Prochlorococcus marinus CUG1416: one gene and its partner. The protein of the gene in region 1 interacts with the protein of each later gene in a pairwise test. Links are inferred from orthologs where the notes say so. Each region holds a gene or a part of one and is shown in the gene's direction. Other genes may lie near its edges. The genes, in order: HA146_RS05580 and HA146_RS00410.

What was found.
Region 2: the proteins of HA146_RS05580 (region 1) and HA146_RS00410 interact in binary tests that used the Escherichia coli proteins (3 or more experiments, as listed by UniProt). The link is inferred for Prochlorococcus marinus CUG1416 from one-to-one orthologs.

Annotation. Positions count from the first base shown.
Region 1 is NZ_JAAORM010000004.1:30,702-43,161, reverse strand. What follows is about bases 6,099-8,831. They hold HA146_RS05580 (SufE family protein), read left to right. Parts: upstream 6,099-7,121; coding sequence 7,122-7,541; downstream 7,542-8,831. Other genes in these bases: HA146_RS05575 (homoserine dehydrogenase), read left to right, coding at 7,586-8,831; HA146_RS05585 (5-formyltetrahydrofolate cyclo-ligase), read left to right, coding at 6,526-7,083; ruvC (crossover junction endodeoxyribonuclease RuvC), read left to right, coding at 6,099-6,516. In the rest of the region: gyrA (DNA gyrase subunit A), read right to left, coding at 1-407; HA146_RS05630 (GuaB3 family IMP dehydrogenase-related protein), read left to right, coding at 587-1,750; trxA (thioredoxin), read left to right, coding at 1,981-2,304; imidazole glycerol phosphate synthase subunit HisH, read left to right, coding at 2,315-2,932; petG (cytochrome b6-f complex subunit V), read right to left, coding at 3,522-3,641; HA146_RS05605 (c-type cytochrome), read left to right, coding at 3,697-4,083; HA146_RS05600 (RNA methyltransferase), read left to right, coding at 4,080-4,832; bchI (magnesium chelatase ATPase subunit I), read left to right, coding at 4,949-6,037; more of ruvC, read left to right, coding at 6,043-6,098; more of HA146_RS05575, read left to right, coding at 8,832-8,887; HA146_RS05570 (hypothetical protein), read left to right, coding at 8,957-9,208; HA146_RS05565 (ABC transporter substrate-binding protein), read left to right, coding at 9,226-10,797; HA146_RS05560 (ABC transporter permease), read left to right, coding at 10,790-11,812; HA146_RS05555 (alpha/beta fold hydrolase), read right to left, coding at 11,809-12,460. UniProt on the Escherichia coli protein: Participates in cysteine desulfuration mediated by SufS. Cysteine desulfuration mobilizes sulfur from L-cysteine to yield L-alanine and constitutes an essential step in sulfur metabolism for biosynthesis of a variety of sulfur-containing biomolecules.
Region 2 is NZ_JAAORM010000001.1:76,986-89,712, reverse strand. What follows is about bases 6,827-9,826. They hold HA146_RS00410 (aminotransferase class V-fold PLP-dependent enzyme), read left to right. Parts: upstream 6,827-7,699; coding sequence 7,700-8,953; downstream 8,954-9,826. Other genes in these bases: HA146_RS00405 (alpha/beta hydrolase family protein), read right to left, coding at 8,950-9,826; HA146_RS00415 (SufD family Fe-S cluster assembly protein), read left to right, coding at 6,827-7,700. Also shown: HA146_RS00450 (AAA family ATPase), read right to left, coding at 1-484; HA146_RS00445 (alpha-D-glucose phosphate-specific phosphoglucomutase), read right to left, coding at 556-2,193; HA146_RS00440 (hypothetical protein), read right to left, coding at 2,226-2,396; HA146_RS00435 (DUF4912 domain-containing protein), read right to left, coding at 2,409-3,509; HA146_RS00430 (hypothetical protein), read right to left, coding at 3,779-4,132; Fe-S cluster assembly protein SufB, read left to right, coding at 4,229-5,671; Fe-S cluster assembly ATPase SufC, read left to right, coding at 5,693-6,478; more of HA146_RS00415, read left to right, coding at 6,483-6,826; more of HA146_RS00405, read right to left, coding at 9,827-10,875; def (peptide deformylase), read left to right, coding at 10,951-11,556; HA146_RS00395 (histidine triad nucleotide-binding protein), read left to right, coding at 11,561-11,902; HA146_RS00390 (hypothetical protein), read left to right, coding at 11,950-12,228; HA146_RS00385 (ABC transporter ATP-binding protein/permease), read left to right, coding at 12,271-12,727. UniProt on the Escherichia coli protein: Cysteine desulfurases mobilize the sulfur from L-cysteine to yield L-alanine, an essential step in sulfur metabolism for biosynthesis of a variety of sulfur-containing biomolecules.

The DNA of each region.
Region 1 (12,460 bases):
GATTCTGTATATCTCATGGCTGCGGGAGGGTCGTTATCTACCGAACCAAAATTTCCATGACCATCTATAAGTGGCATCCTCATAGAAAAATCCTGAGCCATCCTAACCAAAGCATCATAAACAGCAGTGTCACCATGGGGGTGGTATTTGCCAAGTACTTCCCCAACAACTCTTGCACATTTTCTGTAAGGCCTGCCGCTAGTTAACCCAAGTTCATACATTGCATAAAGAATTCTTCTATGAACAGGCTTTAATCCATCCCTTGCATCTGGAAGCGCACGACCAACTATGACGCTCATTGCATACTCTAGATAAGAGCGAGACATCTCATTTCTCAAGTCGGTCTGAATAATTCGATCGTTATCTTCGCTTAATCCAGAGTTCCCGGAATCTACAATATCAGACATACAAAAAACCTTTATTTAATAATAATCGCTGATTGTCAGAATGAATAAAAAAAAAGATATATTTAATTCCCAAATACTCACATTTACACACAAATAAAAAAAAAAACTGTTGTTTTTGAATAAACCTTGGCTTATTACCCCTTTAGTTGTTAATTTAATCAGAATAAATGAAAAATTCCGTGAATATTGAACTTGGTTTAAACAAAAAAGTCAGAAGGGCTTATGGCATTGATGAAATAGCTTTAGTCCCTGGAGAAAGAACACTTGATTACGATTTGACTGATCCTTCATGGTTCTTAGGTGATTTAAAGAGAGAAGTTCCAATTGTGGCTAGTGCTATGGACAGCGTCGTTGATGTTAATACGGCTGTAGAACTTACCAAATTAGGTGCCCTTGGTGTTATTAATATGGAGGGCATACAAACACGATATGAAAATCCTGATAAAATATTAAATCAAATAGCATCAGTCGGGAAAAATGATTTTGTTCCATTAATGCAGAGGATATACAGTGAATCCGTTAAGGAGGAATTGATTTTAAAAAGAATAAATGAGGTTAAAGAAAAAGGAGGTATTGCTGCCTTTAGTGGGACTCCCCAGGCGGCCATTAAATTTAAAGAAACCCTTAATAATTCCAATATAGATTTATTTTTCCTTCAAGGAACCGTCGTTTCTACTGAGCATCTTGGTATGGAAGGTAAAGAAACCTTAAATATCAAAGATCTCTGTAAATCTATGAAAGTCCCAGTTGTAGCTGGCAATTGTGTTACTTATGAAGTTGCCAAACTTCTTATGCATGCTGGAGTAGCAGGATTAATGGTTGGTATAGGCCCTGGAGCAGCATGTACTTCAAGAGGTGTATTGGGTATTGGAATCCCTCAAGCAACTGCAATTGCTGATTGTAGTTCTGCAAGAGATGATTATTTTAGAGAAAGTGGTCGTTATATTCCTATTATCGGGGATGGAGGAATTGTGACCGGAGGAGATATTTGTAAATGTTTAGCATGTGGTGCAGATGCTGTAATGATTGGCTCGCCAATAGCTAAATCCTCAAATGCTCCAGGTAAAGGATTTCACTGGGGTATGGCTACTCCCAGTCCTTTATTGCCAAGGGGTACAAGAATAGAAGTTGGGTCTACAGGATCATTAGAAAGGATAATTAAAGGACCTGCCTTACTTGATGATGGTACACATAATTTATTAGGTGCTATTAGAACTTCAATGAGTACCCTTGGGGCTAAAAACATTAAAGAAATGCAAGAGGTTGAAATAGTTATTGCACCATCTCTTCTAACAGAGGGTAAGGTTTATCAAAAAGCTCAGCAGATTGGGATGGGTAAATAGTTTATTTTGAGTAAAATTATAAAAACTTAGTTAATTAAGCATTTAATTGAACAATTTTCGCATTAGGAGTTATTATTAAACGATGGGGGAAACCCCATACTCCTCACACACTAAATCGCCCGATTAGTCGGGCTTTTTTAGATATTTTGTTACTTATCTTATTTTATCTGTAATGAAATCATCACTTAAAAGATTTGCCTGCTAAATTTTCTAAAAGGAATACGTAAATTATGTCATCAGCTCCAGCCGTAACTGATTCTTCATTTGACAAGGATGTACTGCAAAGTGATCTACCAGTATTGGTTGATTTTTGGGCACCATGGTGTGGCCCATGTAGGATGGTTGCACCAGTTGTAGAAGAAATCTCAAAAGACTTTGAAGGGAAAATTAAAGTTTTTAAATTAAATACAGATGAAAACCCAAATGTTGCGAGTCAATATGGAATTAGAAGTATTCCAACATTAATGATCTTTAAAGGAGGTCAAAAGGTTGATACTGTTGTTGGAGCTGTCCCAAAAGCAACTCTTTCCAGCACTTTAACTAAGCATTTATAAATAAAGAGCTTTGCATAAAATTGGACTTATAGACTACGGGATGGGTAACATTCATTCCGTAACAAAATCTCTAGAAAGTCTTGGAGAAGAAATACTATTAATTAAAAACTTTAATGAATCAAAGGATTGTAAGGCGATAATACTTCCCGGAGTTGGAGCATTTGATCCTGCAATGATTAATCTTATAAATACGGATTTGATAACTGATTTGAAAAACTGGATTAATACTGGGAAGTCTTTTTTAGGAATTTGTTTAGGTCTTCAACTCCTTTTTGAATCTAGTGATGAAGGAAAAGTTCAAGGACTTGGAATTTTAAACGGAAAAATACAAAAAATACCTTATATCATCAATCAAAGAATCCCTCACATGGGTTGGTGCAAACTTTTACCTACAAAAACAAATACTTTATTAGAGCTAGAAGAACTAAATAATTGGGTCTATTTTGTACATTCCTATCATGCAATCCCAGATGACTTCAATATTATTGCAGCTCAGGTTAATTATGGTTCTGAAAAATTAACAGCGATTATTGAGAATGATAATTTATTGGCCTGTCAATTTCATCCAGAAAAATCTGGTAAAACCGGAGAAAAACTTTTGAGAAGATGGCTTAGTAATATTCAATAACTGATAATTACTGATGAAGACAAACTTAAGATTAATTGGAGGTAAAAGACTCCAAAGTCCAAAAAATATTTCCACAAGACCTACAACTTTAAGAGTTAGGGAGGCTATATTTAATATATTGAATAATAGAGTTGAAAATAGTAACTGGTTAGATTTATTTAGTGGAACTGGGGCCATATCTTGTGAAGCATATAATCATGGTGCAAGAAAAATTATTGCAATTGAAAAAAACAAAAACAACTCAAAAATTTGTTTAAAAAATCTACTTTCGTTGCAAGATATCGAAGTAAGAAAAAATGATATTGATGTTATTTGTAAAGATGTTTTGAACTGGACAAAACCAAATTACGAGAGAAACTTATCATCAAAAATTATGGATTTAAATAAATTAAAATTTGATTTTGTTTATTTAGACCCGCCATATGATGTCAATTTCCATGAATTAGTTTTAATTCAAATATTTAATTGTAATTTTTTGAAAAAAGATTCAATAGTTATTTGTGAACATTCTCCAAACCTGTATATTAAAAAAAGTACTTTATGGGAAATTATAGATGTTAGAGATTATGGACAGTCAAGATTAACATTTTTAATCAAGGTCCAACATTCCAGAACCTCTCCTGTATTGATTCCATGCACTTACGAATAATCCAAGAAGAGTTATTGGAACTAACCCCAAAACAATCCCACATAGAAGAGGCTCGATCATTTTTTTGCTTTTTTTAAATTTCTTATTCACAATTGTTACATAGAGACTATTTTTTGTGTCAACATCTTCATCATCTGCAGCAGAAAGAGATCATAAAAGAGAATTCTTGAAAAAGATTTTTATTGTTTTTGTTGTTTTATTTATATGTTTCTTGATATTTTTCTTGAATCATCATGAAGATAATAAATATATGCTTGAAACTCTCCAAATTAATGGCTCTGCTAAGGAAGGAGATGCTCTTTTTAAGACAAATTGTGTCGGATGTCATGGAATTACAGCAAGAGGATTAGTGGGACCAGACTTACACTCAATAACACAACGTTTGAATGATAAAGAGATAATAAAACAAGTTACTGGTGGCCTTACTCCTCCAATGCCAAGTTTTGAAATTGATCCTGAAAATATGTCTAATTTATTAAAATACCTTCATAGCCTTGAATGATTTTGCAGAAAAATCTTTTTAATTTAAAGGTCATATTAGTTGAACCAAATGGTCCTTTAAATGTTGGGAGTGTTGCAAGATTATGCTCCAACTTTGAAGTTGAAGAATTAAGAATTGTTTCTCCAAAATGCGATATTTTTTCTTCAGAAGCAAAAAAAATGGCCCTTAAAGGTAAAAAATATCTTTATAATTGTAAGATTTTTGATGATCTTAAAAAAGCAATTTTTGATTGTGATTTAGTCCTCGCATCTTGTGGAAGGATTGATGTAAGTAAAGATTCGGGGTTTGCATCTTCTGAAGATATATTTAATTGGGTTTTATCTTATAAAAAGATAAATAATTTAGCAATTATATTTGGAAGAGAAGATAGAGGTTTAACTAATGATGAATTACTTCTGGCAAATAAGACTTTCAATATCCCTACTTCTCAGAATTACCCTTCTTTGAATCTCTCACACGCAGTTTCAATAGTTTTGTATGAATTTAATAAATCCTCCAAAGGAAACATCAATAAGGAATTAGAAGTTTTTAATCTTGCATCATCAAAACAAATACATGATTCATTTGTGGAGATAGAGGAAATGCTTCTGGGAGTTGGTTATCTTCTTAAGCATACCTCTAAAGCAAAAATAGGTAAATTTAAGAATTATATTTATAGGGCAAATACATCAATTCACGAAATAAATGTTTTAAGAGGAATTGTCCATCAAATAAACTGGTTTTTGAACAATTCAAAAAAAAATAAGTAGGTATAAATTTGATTAGTTATTGTTAACTTGTTGCTTTAATTCGATGGGATATTTACTAAAAACATTTTCTGAAGTAACATCTATTGATTATTTGAATATCAAAGAATACTAAAACTGTGACTACAACAAAGAAAAGAAGAGTTTTCCCTTTTACAGCTGTAATTGGTCAGGAAGAAATGAAATTAGCACTCTTGTTAAATGTTATTGATCCAAGAATTGGAGGAGTTATGATAATGGGTGATAGAGGGACTGGAAAGTCTACTACAATTAGAGCTTTAGCCGATTTGTTGCCAGCAATAGAAGTTGTTAAAGACGATCAATATAATAGTTCTTTGATCGATCCTGATTTGCAGAGTAAAGAAGTTTTTGAAAAAATTGTTCAAGGAGAAAATCTAGAGAGTATACAAAAACAAGTACCTATGGTTGATTTACCTTTAGGAGCTACTGAAGACAGGCTTTGTGGAACTATTGATATAGAGAAAGCTTTGAGTGAAGGTGTTAAGGCATTCGAACCAGGATTGTTGGCTAAAGCTAATAGGGGTTTACTATACGTTGATGAAGTGAATTTACTTGATGATCATTTGGTTGATGTACTTCTAGATTCGGCTGCTTCCGGATGGAATACAGTTGAAAGGGAAGGAGTGTCAGTTCGACATCCTGCGAGGTTTGTCCTTATTGGTTCAGGCAATCCAGAAGAAGGTGAATTAAGGCCTCAACTATTGGATAGGTTTGGAATGAGTGTTGAGGTTAAGACAGTTAGAGATGCTGAATTAAGAGTTCAAGTAGTAGATCAAAGAACTTCTTTTGACGATAATCCTGATGAGTTTTCATTGAGTGTTGAGAAACAACAGGATGAACTTCAACAAAAGGTAATTAAAGCACAAGAAATATTAAATTCTGTTCAAATGGACGATGACCTAAGATTGAATATATCTGCTATTTGCGGAGAACTAGATGTTGATGGTTTACGTGGAGATATTGTTACAAATAGATCTGCAAGGGCAATTGCAGCCTTTGAGGGCAGAACTGAAGTGCAAGAAGATGACATAGCAAGAGTTATTTCTTGTTCTTTAAGACATAGACTAAGAAAAGATCCTCTAGAACAAGTTGATTCAGGTGAAAGAGTCATCCAAGCTTTTTGTAAAGTATTCGATTTAGATGAAAAAGAAAATCTTTCAAAATTTCAATTGTCTGCTGAAGCTTAATAAAAGTGAGAATAATTGGGATCGACCCTGGATTAGCTAGAGTTGGTTATGGAATAATTGAAATAGAAAATGAAAGAAAGATATTATTAGATTGCGGCGTTATTGAGACAGCTAAAGATAAAAAAGAAGAAGATAGACTTTATGAGATATTCCAAGATCTTAATGAACTAATAAATCATTGGAATCCAACTGCAGCGGCGGTAGAAAAATTTTTCTTTTACAGGTCAAGCACCACCATTAGTGTGGTGCAGGCTAGAGGCGTGATTATGATGGTATTAGCCTCTAAAAAAATTCATGTTAGTGAATATTCACCTGCTCAGATAAAATTAACAATTGCTGGGTCTGGAAAGGCATCTAAGAAAGATATTCTTGATGCTGTTATGTATAACTTAGAGCTTAACAAACCTCCCAAACCTGATGATTCAGCAGATGCATTGGCTATAGCACTCACAAAACTAAATGAGGATGGCTTTAACTGAGAATTTAATATGACGATCTTTGAAAATAAGAAATTGGAGAGGGATTCGTTTAGGAAACTAAGAGATGGGATTTCTCTTAATCAAAGAGAAAATGTAAAAAAGAATGTAAGATTATTTGTTGATTCATTTGTTAAGGGATATAAAAATATTGGTTATATAGCAATATATTGGCCTCTGAAAAATGAAGTAGATATAAGAAGTCTCAAGAAAAAATTTACTTTAGCTTTGCCTAGATGTAAAGGTAAAAAAGAGTTGTTATTTTATCCATGGGATGAAAAGCCCCTTACCAAAGATTCTGAGGGGATACTAAGTCCAAATAACTCTTCCCCATTAAGTCATTTGCAGATAACCATGATACTTGTTCCTTGTCTTTCCGTTGATAAAAATTTAACAAGATTAGGTTATGGAGGAGGTTATTTTGATAAATTAAGGAGAAATAATGATTGGAGAAATGTTCCATGCATTGGAGTATTAACTTCTAATTGTGTAAGTACGATTCCATTAACCAGAGCTGAGTGGGATATTCCTTTATCGGGATTTATCACAGAAAAAGAAATATTTGTATAATAGGAAATTAACAAAGTGATTAATTTATAGTTTTAAAAATGGAAAATCAGGAAAAATACAATAATTTATCAAAATTAGTAGAAAAGTTGAAGAAATCAGAAGATCCAAAAAGAAAATATGAATACATTTTGTGGTTAGGCAAAAAATTGAAAGAACCAGATAGTGAAATCCTTGTTGAAGAAAATAAAGTTAAGGGATGCGTTTCAGAAGTTTTTGTTAAGGCAAATATTAAAAGCGGTAAATTATTTTGGGAAGGATATTCTGATGCCCTAATAACAAAGGGTTTATTGGCATTTTTAATTACTGGTTTAAATGAATTAACCCCAAAAGAAGTTATTAAAATAGATAAGAAATTTATTGAAGATACTGGTTTGAAAGCAAGCTTAACACCTTCACGATCAAATGGTTTTTTAAATATATTTTTGAAAATGCAGTCTCTAGCAAATCAATTTTTGTAGGTCTAATAATATAAAATTAAACTCAAAGTTAAAAGAAATAAAAAATGAGAAAATGCAGAATTGGGATTGTAGGTTTTGGAACTGTAGGTTCAGGGATTTATAAAATATTAAGTTCTGAAGTTGATTCACATCCAATTTTAAAGGAAATAGAAATTGCAAAAATAGCAGTTAAAGATCTTAATAAAAAAAGGGATATTGAGCTGGATAATAATTTATTAACTGATGATCCATTTAAATTAATTAATGACCCCTCTATAGATGTAATTGTTGAAGTAATGGGTGGGGTTGATTTGGCAAAAGATATTATTCTGCAATCATTAAAGTTAGGTAAATCTGTTGTTACCGCAAATAAAGCAGTCATTGCAAGATATGGCGAAGAAATATATAAAACTGCATCTAAAGAAGGAGTTTATATATTGTCAGAGGCGGCAGTTTGTGGTGGAATTCCCATAATTGAACCCTTAAAAAGATCATTAAAAAGTAATAGCATAAAAAAAATGGTTGGGATAATAAATGGAACAACAAATTTTATTCTTTCTAAGATGACAAATGAGAAAGCTGATTATAGGGAAACCTTGAAATTGGCCCAAAGCCTTGGTTATGCAGAATTTGATCCAACTGCAGATGTTGAGGGCCATGATGCGGCTGATAAGATTTCAATTCTTAGTGAACTTGCATTTGGTGGGAAAATTCAAAGAGATGAGATAAATACTGAAGGCATAAGTAAAATTAATCTCAAGGATATCGAATATGCCAATAAATTAGGATTTGAAATAAAACTTTTAGCGCTCTCCGAAAGGGGACAGATTAATAATAATAAATCACTTGCTTTAAATATTTGGGTAGGACCCTCTTTAATTCCAAAATCTCATCCATTGGCAACAGTAAAGGGAGTTAATAATGCTTTATTAATAGAGGCTTATCCTCTTGGAGAGATAATGTTGTATGGTCCAGGTGCAGGGAGTGGCCCAACTGCTGCATCTGTAGTATCAGATATATTAAATCTGCATGCCGCCTCAGTAAAAAATAATAATTCAATCGATCCATTATTATCTTTCGATTTCTGGAGAAAATGTCATATCATTGGATCTTCGCAAATAAATAAAAAAAATTACCTTAGAATAATTTGTCTTGATAGTCCAGGTGTAATAGGAAAGATTGGAGATATTTTTGGAAAAAATAATGTATCCATTGAATCGATTGTTCAACTAGATGCAAGTGAGGACAAAGCTGAAATTGTCGTTATTACTCATGAGGTGAATAATGGAGATTTTGAGAAATCTAAAGATGAAATAAATTCGCTAAATGAAGTAATAATTATTGCAAGTCAATTAAGTTGTATTTAAAAAAATAGTTTGCAAATTTCTTTATAGCTTGTTAAACCGAAGAAAGTAAGTGTATGATTTTGGACCTTAATGATTTATTCAAAACTATTAGACAATAAAAATAAAAAAAATAATTTAATTTGTTCTGAAAAACTTTACAAAGGCGCTTGTGTAAAAATTAAAAATAGCAATAAGACTTTTCAAGTAATTGGTATAAATATTGGTAAAGAAATTTGTTGGGTGAGAGAGTGGCCTTTTGCCTGTAATTCTAAAAAAACGTTTGCTGTAGAAATAAGTCAAATAACCTTACAAATTTTTTGCTCAAATAATTCTTCAGAATAATTAAGTACTTAAGAAATATGAGAAAAAAAGTTGTTTTATCAATATTTATTATTTTAATTTCTTTTTTACAGACTTCTTGCGGCTCAAAAAGAATATCTAAAAAAATTATAGTAGCAAGTTCTGGAAAAATTGAATCTTTAGATCCAGCTAGAGCTAATACTCTTAAAGCAATTCAATTAATTAGTTCTCTGGGAGACACATTATATGAATTAAATTCTAAGGGTGAATTAATACCTGAATTGGCATCGGGGATGCCAATTATTTCAAAGGATAGACTTCAAATAATTATCAATTTAAGAAAAAATGTTTTTTTTCACGATGGAACTCCATTTAATTCAAATGCAATAAAGTTTACTTTTGATAGATTCAAAAGAATTGGAACGATGAATTATATCTTAGGAAATAAGATTAAATCAATAGAAACGCCAAGTGAATATTCAGTCATAATAAATTTGAATAAACCATCAAGTTCTTTAAATGGTTTACTTACATCAGTAAATTTAACTCCAATATCTCCTACATTTTACAAAGAATATTCTGATAAGTTTCTAAATGAAAAATTCGTTGGTACTGGCAAGTATGTGCTGACTAGCTTTTCTAATGAAGTTCAATCAATTGATCCAAATTTGAATTATTGGGGTGACAAGCCATTAAATAAGGGCATTAAATTTGTGGGATATTCAAATTCATCTTCTCTGTTTGGGGCTTTAAAAAGTAAACAAATTGACGTGCTATTATCAAATTCTATTGATGATAGTCAGAGAAACAGTCTTAATACTTTAAGTAAAAAGAAACAGTTTAAAGAAGGTAATAGCCCTTTCACTGAATTAAGTTTTATAAGCCTCAAAACGAGTTCTTATCCCTTAAGTAACCTTAATTTAAGACTGGCTTTGGCAAAAAGTCTTAATAGAAAATTAATTAGTGAGAAAGTAAGTTATGGATTAAGGAAGCCATCTAGATCAATTATTCCTCCGATATTAAAAAAAGAGAATCATGAACTATGGCCTAAATATAATTATTTAGAAGCGAGAAGGTTATTGCAAAAAGAAAATTATTGTAATGGAAATATTCTGAAAATACCTCTTACTTATAGATCGAATGTACCAGCTGACAAGCTTATTGCCCTGACATGGCAAGAAGAAATTAAAAGTTCTTTGAAAGATTGTATTGATATTGAACTAAATGGGGTGGAATCTACAACAGTTTATAAGAATCTAAGTTTAGGAATTTATACAGCAGTTCTTCTCGATTGGACTGGGGCTTATTCAGATCCAGAGGCCTATCTCACCCCTCTTTTAAGTTGTAATGAAATAGTTGATGGCATATGTAAAAAGGGAGAATCATTGTACAGCGGTAGTTTTTGGGGATCTAATAAAGTGGAAAGTTTATTTCTTGAGAGTGAAAAAACAAGTGGAATTAAAAGATTAGAAAATCTTGTTGAAATTGAAAAAACAGCAGCAAGTTCAATACCTTATATTCCTATTTGGATATCCTCTCAAAAAGCATGGTCTCAAAATAAAATATCAAAACCTATTTTTAATGGTGCAGGAATAATTTCCTTGAGTGATCTTGAGTTAATTGATGAGTAGAAATTTAAATAAACTACTAAATTATTCCTTATTAAAAATTTCATTAATACCGATAATGTTATGGATAATTTCTTCATTAGTTTTTATTTTATTAAGAGTAGCTCCTGGCGATCCTGTCGATGCCATACTTGGATCTGGTGCAGATGAGATCTCTAGGGAATTTCTAAGAAATAAATTGGGGCTAAATGAACCTTTAATAAATCAATATTTTTCATATATTAAAAATATATTGCACTTAGATTTTGGCCAATCTCTTAGTACCCAAGAGCCAGTCCTAAATATTATTATTAAATCATTGCCTGCAAGTCTTGAGCTTGGATTCTTTTCAATATTAAGTGCCACACTAATAGGATTCCCATTGGGATTAATTGGCTTAAGAAATAGAGGGAAAAAGACTGATTATATTGCGAGAATATTAGGAATTGCTACCTATGCGATCCCTCCTTTTTGGGGTGCAATGTTAGCGCAATTATTATTTTCTGTATTTTTTAGTATTTCCCCAATTGGAGGTAGATTTCCAATATTTCAGCAACAACCTCAAATTACAGGTTTTCTAGTTTTAGATAGTATTCTTTCAAATAATATTATTGCTTTGAAAGATAGTCTTTATCATCTCGCACTTCCTTCGATTACACTTGGCTTTTTATTAAGTGGTATATTCAGCCGCTCATTAAGAGTAAATTTGGATAAGACATTAAAAAGTGATTATGTAAATGCTGCTATATGTAGAGGAATATCAAGGAAAAAAATATTTTTAAACCATGCATTGCCTAATGCTCTGTTGCCAATTGTCACTATTTCTGGCTTGACTATGGCCTCATTAGCAGGAGGTGCTCTATTGTTTGAGGTAACTTTTTCATGGCCAGGTATAGCTTTAAGATTACATGAAGCTATTTCTCAAAGAGACTATACCTTAGTTCAAGGCATTGTAATTTTTACCTCTATGCTTATAGTCTCTTTAAATCTCTTTGTGGATATTTTAATCGCATATTTAGATCCACGAATAGAGTACTAATTTTCGGAAATTTCTTTTATTGTCTCAAGATCTAAAAGATGGAAATCAAGTCCCAAATCTCTTTGGTTTTTAACTACAGAAGGAATCTTTTGGTCTTTAATATTTTTTAAAAATTCAACTATAAATTTCGCAGATAAATCTTGTACTAATATTGGCTCTGAACCAATAAAAGATTCACTTATTTTGAAAACGTCATTATTTCCTTCATAACTTTTATTAATTCTTATTGGAGAGAAATGACTTGCTCCTTCAATAATTAGAAATCTATTTGATGGATTATTTAAAGCAGAAAAAACTCTAAATTGTTCATTCATTAACGGTGTAATAAGGTCATAGGTACCACCTATTAGAAGAGTTGGTGTTTTAATGCCTGTACTATTTTCTTTTGGCCATAATAAACTGCCAAATGAATTAAAACCTATTATCGCACTGGCCTTATTAGTGTTATTTTTCTTAGGGAATGGCATTTCGCTCAACTGACATTGAAGTAATTTAGATAAATTTGTTACCGCAAAGTCTTTTAATGCTGAATCACATTTGTCCTCTAGTTGATAAGAAGGTTTATTGCCTTCATATAAAAGTGCTATTAGAGCACCAAGTGAATGCCCCATTAAAATATAAGAATTATTAGGTAAACCAAATTCTCCA
Region 2 (12,727 bases), on another replicon or contig:
GAGACCTACTAACAAGCGCTTTATTAACAGCAAAGAAAGGGTTTTCAGTTGTAGCACCAATAAACGTTATAGTTCCATTTTCTATTGAAGGTAATAAAGCATCTTGCTGAACTGATGTAAATCTATGAACCTCATCGATAAATAAAATTGTTTTTCTTTTTGAATTTATTAATCTATCTTTTGCATTAGCGATTTCATTTCTTAATTCTTTAACACTTGATAATACTGCATTTAACTTAATTAATTTTGAACGCGTATTAAAGGAAATAATTTCAATTAGAGTAGTTTTTCCAACACCAGGAGGGCCAGAAAAAATAAAATTACTAATCTTATCGTTTAATATTGCACTTCTTAAAAGCGAATTCTCATTCAGGATTGGTTGTTGACCATAAAAATCTTCCAAATTCTTTGGTCTTAATTGATCTGCCAAAGGTGCGTTATTTTCTATTTGAGAATAATTAGTAAATAAATTTTCTGAATGCATATAAAAAAATCAAAAAATCAAAAAATCAAAAAATCAAAAAATCAAAAAATCAAAAATCATTTCTTTCAATTCTATGTAATTACTGTAGGAGTTTCCATTTGAGTAAGTTTTGAAATGTTTAATAAAGTATCTAAATCATTTATTAGAGGTTTCAAAGCGATCTGAGGATTTAACGAAAGATTCTGTTGAGGATTGAAAAATTTCTCAAAGTAAAGTCTTAATGTTGCACCCTTAGTTCCAGTTCCAGAAAGGCGCACAATTACTCGTGAATTATCATCAAGCACCAATCTTAAACCTTGATTTTCACTTGTGGAATTATCAACGGGATCTAAATATGAAAAGTTATCCGCAACTTTAACTAAATGGCCAGCAAAACTATTTCCTTTTAAATGTTCGAGCATAGAAGTTAGGTTACCAAAGATTTGATTAGCAATATTTGAGGGAATTGCCTCATAATCATGTCTTGAATAATAATTCCTACCAAATTGTTTCCAATGATTCTGCATCAAATCACTTACGGAACATTTTTTTTCAGCTAAAACTTGTAACCAATACAAAACTGCCCATAGTCCATCTTTCTCTCTCACATGATTACTACCTGTTCCGAAACTTTCTTCTCCACATAAAGTAATTAAATTAGAGTCTAAAAGATTTCCAAAAAATTTCCAGCCAGTAGGTGTCTCGAAACAAGGTATATTTAATACTCGAGCAACATTATCAACCGCTGAGCTGGTTGGCATGGATCGTGCCACACCTGTAATACCATCTTTATAACCAGGGACATATTTTGTGTTAGCAGTGATAACTGCAAGGCTATCACTAGGATTTACAAAACATCCACTTCCTAAAATCATATTCCTATCTCCATCTCCATCGCATGCAGCACCAAAACTATAAGATTTTTTATTTAATAACAAATCAGCCAAGTGCGATGCGTAAGTAAGATTAGGATCAGGATGTAAACCTCCAAAATCTTTTAACGGGTTACCATTCATGACACAATCATTTGCAAGACCCATTTTTTCAACAAAAATATTTTTTGCATATGGGCCTGTAACCGCATTCATTGCATCAAAGATTAACGAGAAGTCTTTTTTTAGAAAATCACTAATTTGATCAAAATCAAAAATTTTCTCCATCAAATTAGAATAATCTTTTAATCCATCAATAATTTCTAAGGTAGTTTCACCGTAAGGATAAGTTCCATATTCACTAAAATCAGGTAATTGAATATTACAAATTTTATAACTAGTTAGTAATTGTGAAGCCTTGAAAATCTTATTAGTAATTATCTCAGGAGCTGGGCCACCATTAGAGATATTCAATTTCACTCCAAAGTCGCCATCAATCCCACCAGGATTATGGCTTGCAGAAAGAATAATTCCACCAATAGCGTTTTCTTTTCTAATTAAGTGTGATGTCGCAGGAGTAGATAATAAACCGTATTTTGGAACAATAACCTTTTGAACTTTATGAGCAATGCATATTTGGACAATTTTTTCTATTGCTTCAATATTGCCATATCTTCCATCACCACCAACTACTAATGTTGAACCTTTTAAATCTTCCAATGATTGTAAGATTGCTTCAATAAAAACTTCTAAATAATGTTCTTCCTGAAACTTTAAAGTACTTTTTCTTAAACCAGAAGTGCCTGGTTTTTGATCTAGAAAAGGAGAATTGATATGAATTACACTAACTTGAGTCATATTTTTAAGAAACTTCCAAAAATCTAACTAAATTAATGAGGCATTTCGGAAGTTCTTAACATAGCGATAAACCATAATGAAGAAATTAATAATGCACTAAGAATTCCATAGTTAACACCAAATTTAGAAATTGTAATTGGAACTATTAGTGGAAACGTTAATGCCCCAAACAATGGAGTAAAAGCTACAATTTTTTTCAGCATTAATTTAATTTATTAAAACCATTCAGTCTGAGCATTATCTTTCTCATTAGTATCGTCAAGTGGCGTAGTTCTATCAAATTTCATTGATATACTTTTTTCTTGCTTACCAGATACATCAACAGCTTTAATATCATATTTTTGAGTCCCATCTCTAAATGGAACTTGAATTCTAAAAGTACCATCTGCAGCAAGAGGTACATCTTCTCCACCTATTGTCAGTTTTGCAGAAGGCTCTGTAGCTCCATAAACAATTAATTCAGCATCAGCAACGAGCCAAAAAGATCTATTTTTAACAATCCCGCTTCCAGAATCATTTAAACCTGATGACCATTTACCAGCACCTGAGTCTGTAAGATTATCATTGAGGTTGGTTGAATTTACATTTTCCATAAATTCTTCAGAACCAACTTTTCTTCTGAGAGGAATGTTAGTCGCTGCTTGATATAACCTTTCATGTATACCATTTTGTTCTGAAACCACAGGATTTGAAATATCTGGGATTGACTCAGACGTAGAATCCAAATTAAAAGGTACAAATTTATCAAGAATTAGCTCAGAAGGATGAGAGCCAGGAACGTGGCTTATAGAAGAAAATGCCAATGACATCCAGTTAAAACCATATTTGTAACCTAATTCAACTTTATAGTCTCTATCTGCAAGTGGGATTGGCAAATACCACTCAGTACTATAACTATCAACTGCTATCTCCCTTAGTGTTCCTTGATTCAAATTGCTTCCTTCAGAACCAGATGCATCAAATAATCGTAAACATAATTTATTGGCTCCCAAAGATTGTGCTTTTTCTCTATCTGCATCAGAAATTTGCCAAAAAACATAAGCCCAATCTGGATCTCGAGGTAGGAAAACTACATTAGTTTTAACTTCTTCACTGCTATTTAAGGTGTTGGAGTGAAAAGTATTCTCAGGATTTGACTGGGCTTTAGTAATATTTGTTTTCTTAGTGGATTTTTCTTGATATTTCAAAATTAAGTCAACTAAAACAGCCTTTGTTTTACGACTATATAAGGGTACTGATAATTTGCTTGCTTCTTGACGTAATTGTCTGAGGGTTAGTGAGAGTAATTGATCTTTATTCATGATCCCATCAGCCACTTTAAAATCTCCGTTTTTGTTTGGGATCAGTATGTTCTTTTTTTTTGGCATTTGTGTGTCTTTTAGCCCTGTCGTCAGGATCCTCTGACTACACAAAAATTTGTAAAATTAGTATTTCTCGTGAAAAGAGTTGGTACTAAAGGAGTTAATTAATTTTCAGAGTTTGTTTAAATGTATATTAATTTTCTTTTTTTTTAAATTTTATTACCTGAATTTGTTAACGACTCAACAAAAATATATTTTTTCTTCGGGATCAATTTAAAGAGAATTCAGCATTGTTTGACTAGAAGTACTAAATCATCTATCTTTAAATCCTCAATACTTTTACCTATTTTTTTTGAAAAAGTACTTAATTTTTTCGAAGTCGATTCTAACTGCTCATAAAAAAGATCACTAAATTCTTTATCATCAAATTTTTTAGATTGGTTATCACACCATTCTCTCAGGGGATTTTTATTTTTATATTCAAAACTATTATCTAAATTGATCATTTTTAAAATCTGGAGGCAATGAGCGAGTATTCTTAAATGATGTTTCTGCATTATAGGCAGATCAAGATTATCAATTTCTTGAATATTTTCTATGTTTAATGGGTTAGAAAAGGGATCAAGATGATTAGACATTAATTTTTAGTTTTAATAAAGGGAAAAAACTCAATATTGGGGGTATCTTTCGTTTAAAGTATATAAAGCTAATTGTAATAAGTTATTTTTGATAGCATGGTTAACGAAAATTTAGTTAAAGATGTAGTAAAAGAGCCTTACAAATATGGTTTCGTTACTGATATTGAAACTGAAAAAATAGCAAAGGGATTAAATGAAGATATCATAAGATTAATTTCGCAGAAAAAAGAAGAGCCAAAATTTCTTCTTGATTTTAGATTAAAAGCCTTTAAAAAATGGCAAAAAATGAAAGAGCCTAATTGGGCAGGATTAGGATATAAACAAATTGATTACCAAGATATAATTTATTACTCTGCTCCTAAGCAAAAAGAAAAAATTTCTAGTTTAGATGAAGTTGATCCCAAACTTCTTGAGACTTTTGACAAATTGGGAATACCACTTACGGAGCAAAAAAAACTCACAAATGTAGCAGTAGATGCTGTCTTTGATAGTGTTTCTATAGCCACGACTTTTAGAGAAGAACTTGCTGAACATGGAGTTATATTTTGCTCAATTAGTGAAGCAGTAAAAAATCACTCGGACCTGATTGAAAAATATATAGGTACAGTAGTTCCACCTAGTGATAATTATTTTGCAGCACTAAATTCTGCTGTTTTTAGTGATGGTTCTTTTGTTTATATCCCAAAAGGTGTTACATGTCCCATGGACCTATCTTCCTACTTCAGAATTAATAGTGGAGATTCTGGACAATTTGAGAGAACACTTATCATTGCTGAAGAATCAAGTTCTGTAAGTTATTTAGAAGGTTGTACAGCACCAATGTTTGATACAAATACCCTACATGCTGCCGTTGTGGAACTCATAGCTCTAGATGATGCTTCAATAAAATATTCAACAGTACAAAATTGGTATTCGGGTAATGAAGAAGGTGTTGGGGGCATTTTTAATTTTGTCACCAAGAGAGGAAAATGTTTAGGTAAAAGAAGTAAGATTAGTTGGTCTCAAGTTGAAACAGGGTCTGCAATTACATGGAAATATCCTAGTTGTCTCCTATTAGGGGAAGAATCTGTAGGAGAATTTTATTCAGTAGCACTCACTAATAATCTTCAGCAAGCAGATACCGGCACAAAAATGATCCATATTGGCCCTAAAACCAAGTCAACTATTGTAAGCAAAGGTATCAGTGCAGGTAATTCAAAAAATAGCTATAGAGGCCTTGTGAAAATGGGAACAAAAGCTACAGGATCAAGAAATTACAGTCAATGTGATTCAATGTTAATAGGGGATCAGGCTTCTGCAAATACATTCCCATACATCAAATCTCAACAACCCAATTCTGAAATTGAGCATGAAGCAAGCACATGTAGAATCTCTGAAGATCAACTTTTTTATCTCCAAAGCAGAGGTATAGAATTTGAGGAGGCAATATCTATGATGGTCAGTGGTTTCTGCAGAGATGTATTTAATCAATTACCTATGGAATTTGCTGCTGAGGCTGATAAGTTACTGGCACTCAAACTCGAGGGATCAGTAGGTTAATTAATCAATTTCTAAACCGAAATGCAAAGTCAAATGAAAGAATCAGATCCAATATTAGAAATTGACAATCTCTTTGCATCTACTGATAATCTTCCAATTTTAAAGGGGGTTTCACTTTCTGTTTATCCAGGAGAAATCCATGCCATTATGGGAAGAAATGGCTGTGGTAAAAGTACTCTTTCCAAAATTATTGCAGGGCACCCCTCTTATAACACTACAAATGGTGATATAAAATTTTTAGGTGAAAATATCAACTCTCTAGAACCCGAAGAAAGATCTCAATCAGGAATTTTCCTTGGTTTCCAATATCCAATAGAAATTCCAGGCGTTAGTAATCTTGAATTTCTTAGAGTTTCAACGAACGCTAGAAGAAAATTCCTTAACAAAGAAGAATTAGACACTTTTGATTTTGAGGAATTAGTTAAAGAAAAGTTAGAACTTGTGAAAATGGATCAGGCATTCCTATCAAGGAGTGTGAATCAGGGATTTTCTGGAGGTGAAAAGAAAAGAAATGAAATTCTGCAGATGGCTTTACTTGAGCCCAAGATAGCAATATTAGATGAGACCGATTCTGGTCTAGATATTGATGCTCTTAGAATAGTCGCATCAGGAATTAAAAAAATATCTAACACACAAACTGGAATTATATTAATTACTCACTACCAAAGATTACTAGATGAAATTGAACCAAATTATGTACATGTTATGGCAGACGGACAAATTATAAAAACTGGTGGGAGTGATCTTGCATTAGAACTTGAAAAAAAAGGTTATGAATGGACTGATAACTTTGTAAAAGAGACTTAAATAAATGGAAATTATTGAAAAAATAAAAACCAATAAATTAGTTGAAAATCAAACAGACATACAAAAAATCTGTCTTAATAAATTAAAATCAAGTCCACTGCCTAATCCTAAAAGTGAACTATGGAGACTTTCAAATAAGTCAAAATTTTCAAACTTTTTAGACTATTCGGTTAATGAAAAAGATCTGAAATCTGATACACCCTATCCGAAAAATTCTCAAAGTACTATTAGATTAATAATTGGAGATAATTGCCAAATTAAGCTAATTGAGGAAAATTATTCAATACAACAATTAAGTGAGGATGAATTAGATAAATATATTAAAGAACAGATATCCTGTTTTGATCAAAACGAAAATTGGAGTGACCTTTTAAATCTGTCTTTAAGTTGTAAAAAGAATATCTTGGGATTAAAAATAAATGGATCAAAAATACCTCCTATTGAAATCTTTAGTCATGCATCAAGTAACTCTTTAAACGCAAAAACCCTGGTAATATTGTTAGAAAAAAATTGTGATATTGAATTATTACAAGTAAATCTTGGAAAAGAAAAATCTTCATTATCTCAATCAACGTTCTTTTGCTTAAAAGAAAATAGTTCCGTAAATCATGGTGTTGTTTCTTACGGTGAAAACGAATCAAATTTATTAAATTCTCTCAATGTAATTCAACAAAAAAATAGTGAATACAATTTGGGATCTTTACATTTCAAATTCAATTATGCAAGATTTGAAATTAATATTAAGCAATCTGAAGGAAACGCTAAAACCAATATCAAAGGTATGCAAATAACAAAAAAAGATGAACAAATTTCTACTTATACCAAAATAGATTTTAATGGCCCAAATGGATTTCTAGATCAAATCAACAAATCACTTGCTGACGATAAATCACATGCAATATTTGAAGGTTCAATCATAGTTCCGAAAATTGCTCAGAAAACTGATGCTTCCCAATTAAGCAGAAATTTACTTTTATCAGATCTCGCACAAATAGATACCAAACCTCAATTAGAAATAATTGCTGATGATGTCAAATGCAAACATGGAGCTACAATTTCACAACTCAATGAAGAAGAACTTTTTTATATGCGAACAAGAGGGATCACATTAGCAGAAGCAAATAAACTACAATTAAGTTCTTATTTTCAAGAAATAATTTCATTTATTCCCGTTTCAAAAGATAGATGGGATTTGCTTGATAAACTTTTAAATGAGCATTAATGGAAACGATTCTAAATTTTCCTGAAATAACTAAAAAAGACTTTCCTCTTTTAAATAAGAACTTAACAAGTAATGAGCAAATCATTTATTTAGACCATGCTGCAACAACTCAAAAACCAATACAAGTCTTAAAAAAAATTGATTATTATTATAGAAACTTTAATGCCAATGTACATAGAGGCGCACATCAGTTAAGTGCAAAAGCAACAGAAGAATTTGAAAATGCAAGATATTTAATTAGCAAATATATAAAAGCGAATTCAACAAAAGAAATTATTTTCACAAGAAATGCTACTGAAGCAATAAATCTAGCGGCTAGATCATGGGGCGAATCTTCATTAAGAGAAAACGATGAAATCCTCTTATCAATAATGGAGCATCATAGCAATATTGTTCCATGGCAAATGATTGCAGCAAAAAATAAATGCAAATTAAAATTTATAGGTATAGACAAAAATGGGAAATTAGATATAGACGATTTTAAATCAAAACTAACATCTAGAACTAAGCTTGTTAGCCTAGTACATGTTAGTAATACTCTAGGTTGCTGTAATCCAATCAAAGAGATAACTAAATTAGCCAAACAAAAAGGTTCTTTAGTTTTAATAGACGCATGTCAAAGTTTAGCGCATCAAAAACTAGATGTAATTGATCTTGATATAGATTTCTTAGCAGGATCAGGACATAAACTTTGCGGTCCTACAGGTATTGGTTTCCTCTGGTCAAGAAAAGAAATCCTAGAAAAGATTCCTCCTCTCTTCGGAGGTGGCGAAATGATTCAAGATGTTTTTGAAGAGAAGAGTACTTGGGCAGAGCTACCTCATAAATTTGAAGCTGGAACCCCAGCCATTGCAGAAGCAATAGGTCTTGCAGAAGCGATTAATTATATAAACAATATTGGATTGGATGAAATTCATGAATATGAAAAGACTATTACTAAATATTTATTTGAAAAATTAAATAAAATAGACAATGTTGAAATTTTAGGTCCATCGCCTGAGATAGATCCAGACAGAGCATCACTTGCCACCTTTTATATAAAAAATATACATTCAAACGATATTGCAGAAATTCTTGATTCAAAAGGAATTTGCATCAGAAGCGGGCATCATTGCTGTCAACCTCTTCACAGATACATTGGAATTAAATCAACAGCAAGAATTAGCATGAATTTCACAACCAATAAGGAAGAAATTGATATTTTCATAGAAAAATTAAAAGATACTATTGATTTTCTAAAAATAAATTCTTAAATATTCAAAGCATTTTTTAAAAAATCCTGAGATTTTTGAATTACTACTTCTTTGGTTTCTATATTTTTAAACCCGTGCCCTTCATTTTCAAAAAAAATAACTTCTGAATATTTATTATTCTGAATCAAAATTTCTTGAATTTTTAAAGTTTGTTTATAAGAAATAACTGTATCTTTTTTTCCATGAAACAATAAGATAGGTTTTTTTATTTTGTTAATATTATTTATCGGCGATCTATTTATGTAATCATAATGATTTGTTGCATAATCTCCTAACAAAGAATTTAAATAATCTTTTTCAAACCTATGAGTGTTGTAATGCATATCCTTCAAATCAATAACTGGATATTTACATATTGCAGCTGTAAAAATAGACCCATATAACAAACAATTTAGGGCTGTTAACCCACCAGCACTATTACCAGAAATTAATACTTTTTCACTATCAACTAGATTTGATTTAGTTAATTCAAGAGCTATTGCTTTGCAATCATAAGAATCAACAATACCCCACTTATAATTCAATCTCTCTCTATATGCTTTGCCAAATCCTGATGATCCTCCATAATTAACTTCAGCAACAAAAAATCCCTTCGCGGTCCAATATTGAACTTCAGAATTATATGATCCATCAAAAAATGAAGTTGGTCCGCTGTGAGCTCTAACAAGGAGCGGTGGCTTTCTAAAATTTTCAACAAGCGGTTTATAAAGAAAAGAATGAGTAGATTGATCTTCAAAACCTTTAAACCAAAAAGATTCAGGCTTTGAACAATCTTGTATATGTACAAAATTTATTTTCTCAATAAAATTTGATGAAACTTTTTCCGCAAAATCAATTTCAAGTAAATTCGACAAAAAATCAAATCCATAACCTTTAAAAACTACTTTCTTCTCAAAAGCACTAAAGTCACTTATTGCAGTAAACGGAGTAGAAAATTCTTTTACAAATTCAAGATATTTATATTGTTCCACTATCAAATTATTTTCTTTTTTTGCTAAACAAAATAAATTTTTGATAGTCCCTGAAAAAAATGTTATTCCCGAGACCCATTGCGGTACACCATATTCAATCAAATTTCTCTCTACTCTTTTCTGAATAAAAATATTCTCAATTTCACTCACATCTAAAAACAATAAGTTCCACCATCCAGAACTATCTTCAGAACATACTAAAAGTGTTTCACTTATCCAATAGGGTTGAAAAAAAGAAACCTTTTTTTTTGCATTGATCAGCTTATTTGAGAATTTTTTTATTTGTTGTATCCCTCCATCTGAGTCTATTTGAGCAAAAAACAGATCATTTTTCTCCCAGGGCATATATGGAGAATCCCACTCGATCCAAGAAAGTAAGCTAGTAGAAGTATTAGAAGATAAATCTCCCGCGAAATTTTTAAATTTTTTTATTCTATGAATATCTTGTTTAGTTTTTTTTAAGTTTAAAGAAAATAAATAATCTCTATTATTTATTTCGCAAATACCATACAAAAAAAATTTCTCAGAAATAACAAATGAAGAATCGAAATTTCCCTCAATTGATTTAGATAGTTGTCTAGGTTCTTGAACTGAATCAAGATATTTATTTTGACTTCTATCATTTGATGCTACCTCTTTAAAAATTTGAAACCATACTGCCTTTGTCAACTGATCTATCCATATCAGATAAAAATTATTTTTAAAATCTATACATTTATAAGATTTACCACCATATCCATGAAAATTATTTTTAATATTATATTTTTTACTAGTTAATTTTTGAGGCAATGCATCTTTTTCATTAAATGGTCTGGCAAAAATGGCATTTTGATTTTGACCTTCTCCAACAACATCAATCCAAAAAATGATATCCCTAATAATAGTTAATTCCTTAAAAGCTTTTTTTTTAGATACATTTTGCCTAACTTTTAACTTATCATCATTACCCATTTTAAAAACTATAAAGAAAGTAAATTAAAGTGCTAATATTTTTATAGCTAAACTCTTTACTAAAAACTTTTTAACGTGGCAAACCATTTTTCACAACTTGCAAAAAAGTCAAGAACAAATGGGGACTCGGAAAAAATTGCAAAAGAACAAACAGGTAAGCCATCTCTAGACATCTATAAACTTGGTGATGATGTATTAAGACAAAATTCCCAAAGAATAACTAAGGTTGATGAATCGATTAGAAAACTTGCTAGAGAAATGCTTCAAAGCATGTATGCAGCTAAAGGAATTGGACTTGCTGCACCTCAAATTGGCATTAACAAAGAGCTTCTTGTCATAGATGTAAATTTTGAAGATTCAGCCGCAGAACCCTTAATATTAATCAATCCAGAAATTACAGACTATGGAACAACCCTTAATTCATACGAAGAAGGCTGCTTGAGTATACCTGGTGTCTATTTGAATGTAGTAAGACCATCAACTATCAAATTAAAATTTAGAGATGAAATGGGGAGACCACGTAAAATGAAAGCAGATGGACTTCTAGCAAGATGTATTCAACACGAAATGGATCACTTAAATGGAATATTATTTGTTGATAGAGTTACATCAAAAGATGATTTAAACAAAGAACTTATAAAAGAAGGCTTTAACGAAAAAGACGTTATTTCTATTAATTAATTTAATGACTGAAACTACAATATTTCAAAAAATAATTAATGAAGAAATTCCCTGCGAAAAGCTTTATGAAGATGAGTTTTGTATTGCTTTTAATGATATCCAGGCACAAGCTCCAGTACATTTTTTAGTTATTCCTAAAAAGCCAATTATCAGTTTATTAGAATGTATTGAAGAAGATGCAACTTTATTAGGTCATCTACTCTTTGTGGGTAGTGAAATAGCTAAATCAAAAAATTTAACAAATTGGAGGACAGTAATTAATACTGGAGCAGAATCAGGACAAACGGTTTTTCATTTACATATTCATTTTTTATCTGGAAGAAAAATGAATTGGCCCCCAGGTTAAAACTCTCGAAATCAAAGTATATGGGTTATAAATAAGAAAAAAGCAAAATGAATACACCAGATTCAATAAAAACAGAATCCAAAAATTTATTAAATTTAATCTCAAAAAATTGGGAAGAATTAGATGATTCCCTCAAAACTAAGTTAAAAAAAATTTGGAGGGTTTTAACTTATAAATGGCAATTACAAATTTTATTAAATTTACCTTTTCTACTATGGTGGGCATTAGATAAATCTTTTACAAAAGTACATGAGTTTGATGCAACAATATTGAATTACTTAAATTTACCTGACTGGGCACTTTCATTTATTGGCTTTGGTCAATAGACTTCTAAAAGATATAATTTATGTTATAAAATTTGTCGAGTAATGAATAAAGCCGTTAAAAATAAATCAAAACTACTTTACCAATTAAGAAAATTAAGGAAGTTATCCCAGCCATTTTTTCTCCCCATAGATCAATGTAATGGATTTCAATTCATTTGGCTTTTGATTTCTCTTTTATTTTGTGTTGGTGGAGTAGTACTTGTTGGTCTTACAGGAATAATCAGTTTTTTTGAAAGCTTTCAACCAATTTTTCTTGAAAAGTATTTCGGCGGCGTAGTAAATACTGTCAATTCAATTTGGGCTGGTGGCTGGGGATTGCTTTTCTCTGCCTTATTTTTAATTGGGTCAGGGAGCTTTTTCAGCTTAAGACGGCAATTAAAAAACCGTAGATGGTTACATTGGTTATTCCTTGCGATAATTGTATTAATGCTTTTAGCTGTAAACGGAATAAACGCAGGGATAGGATTTATCGCAAGAGATTTAACAAATGCTTTGGTAG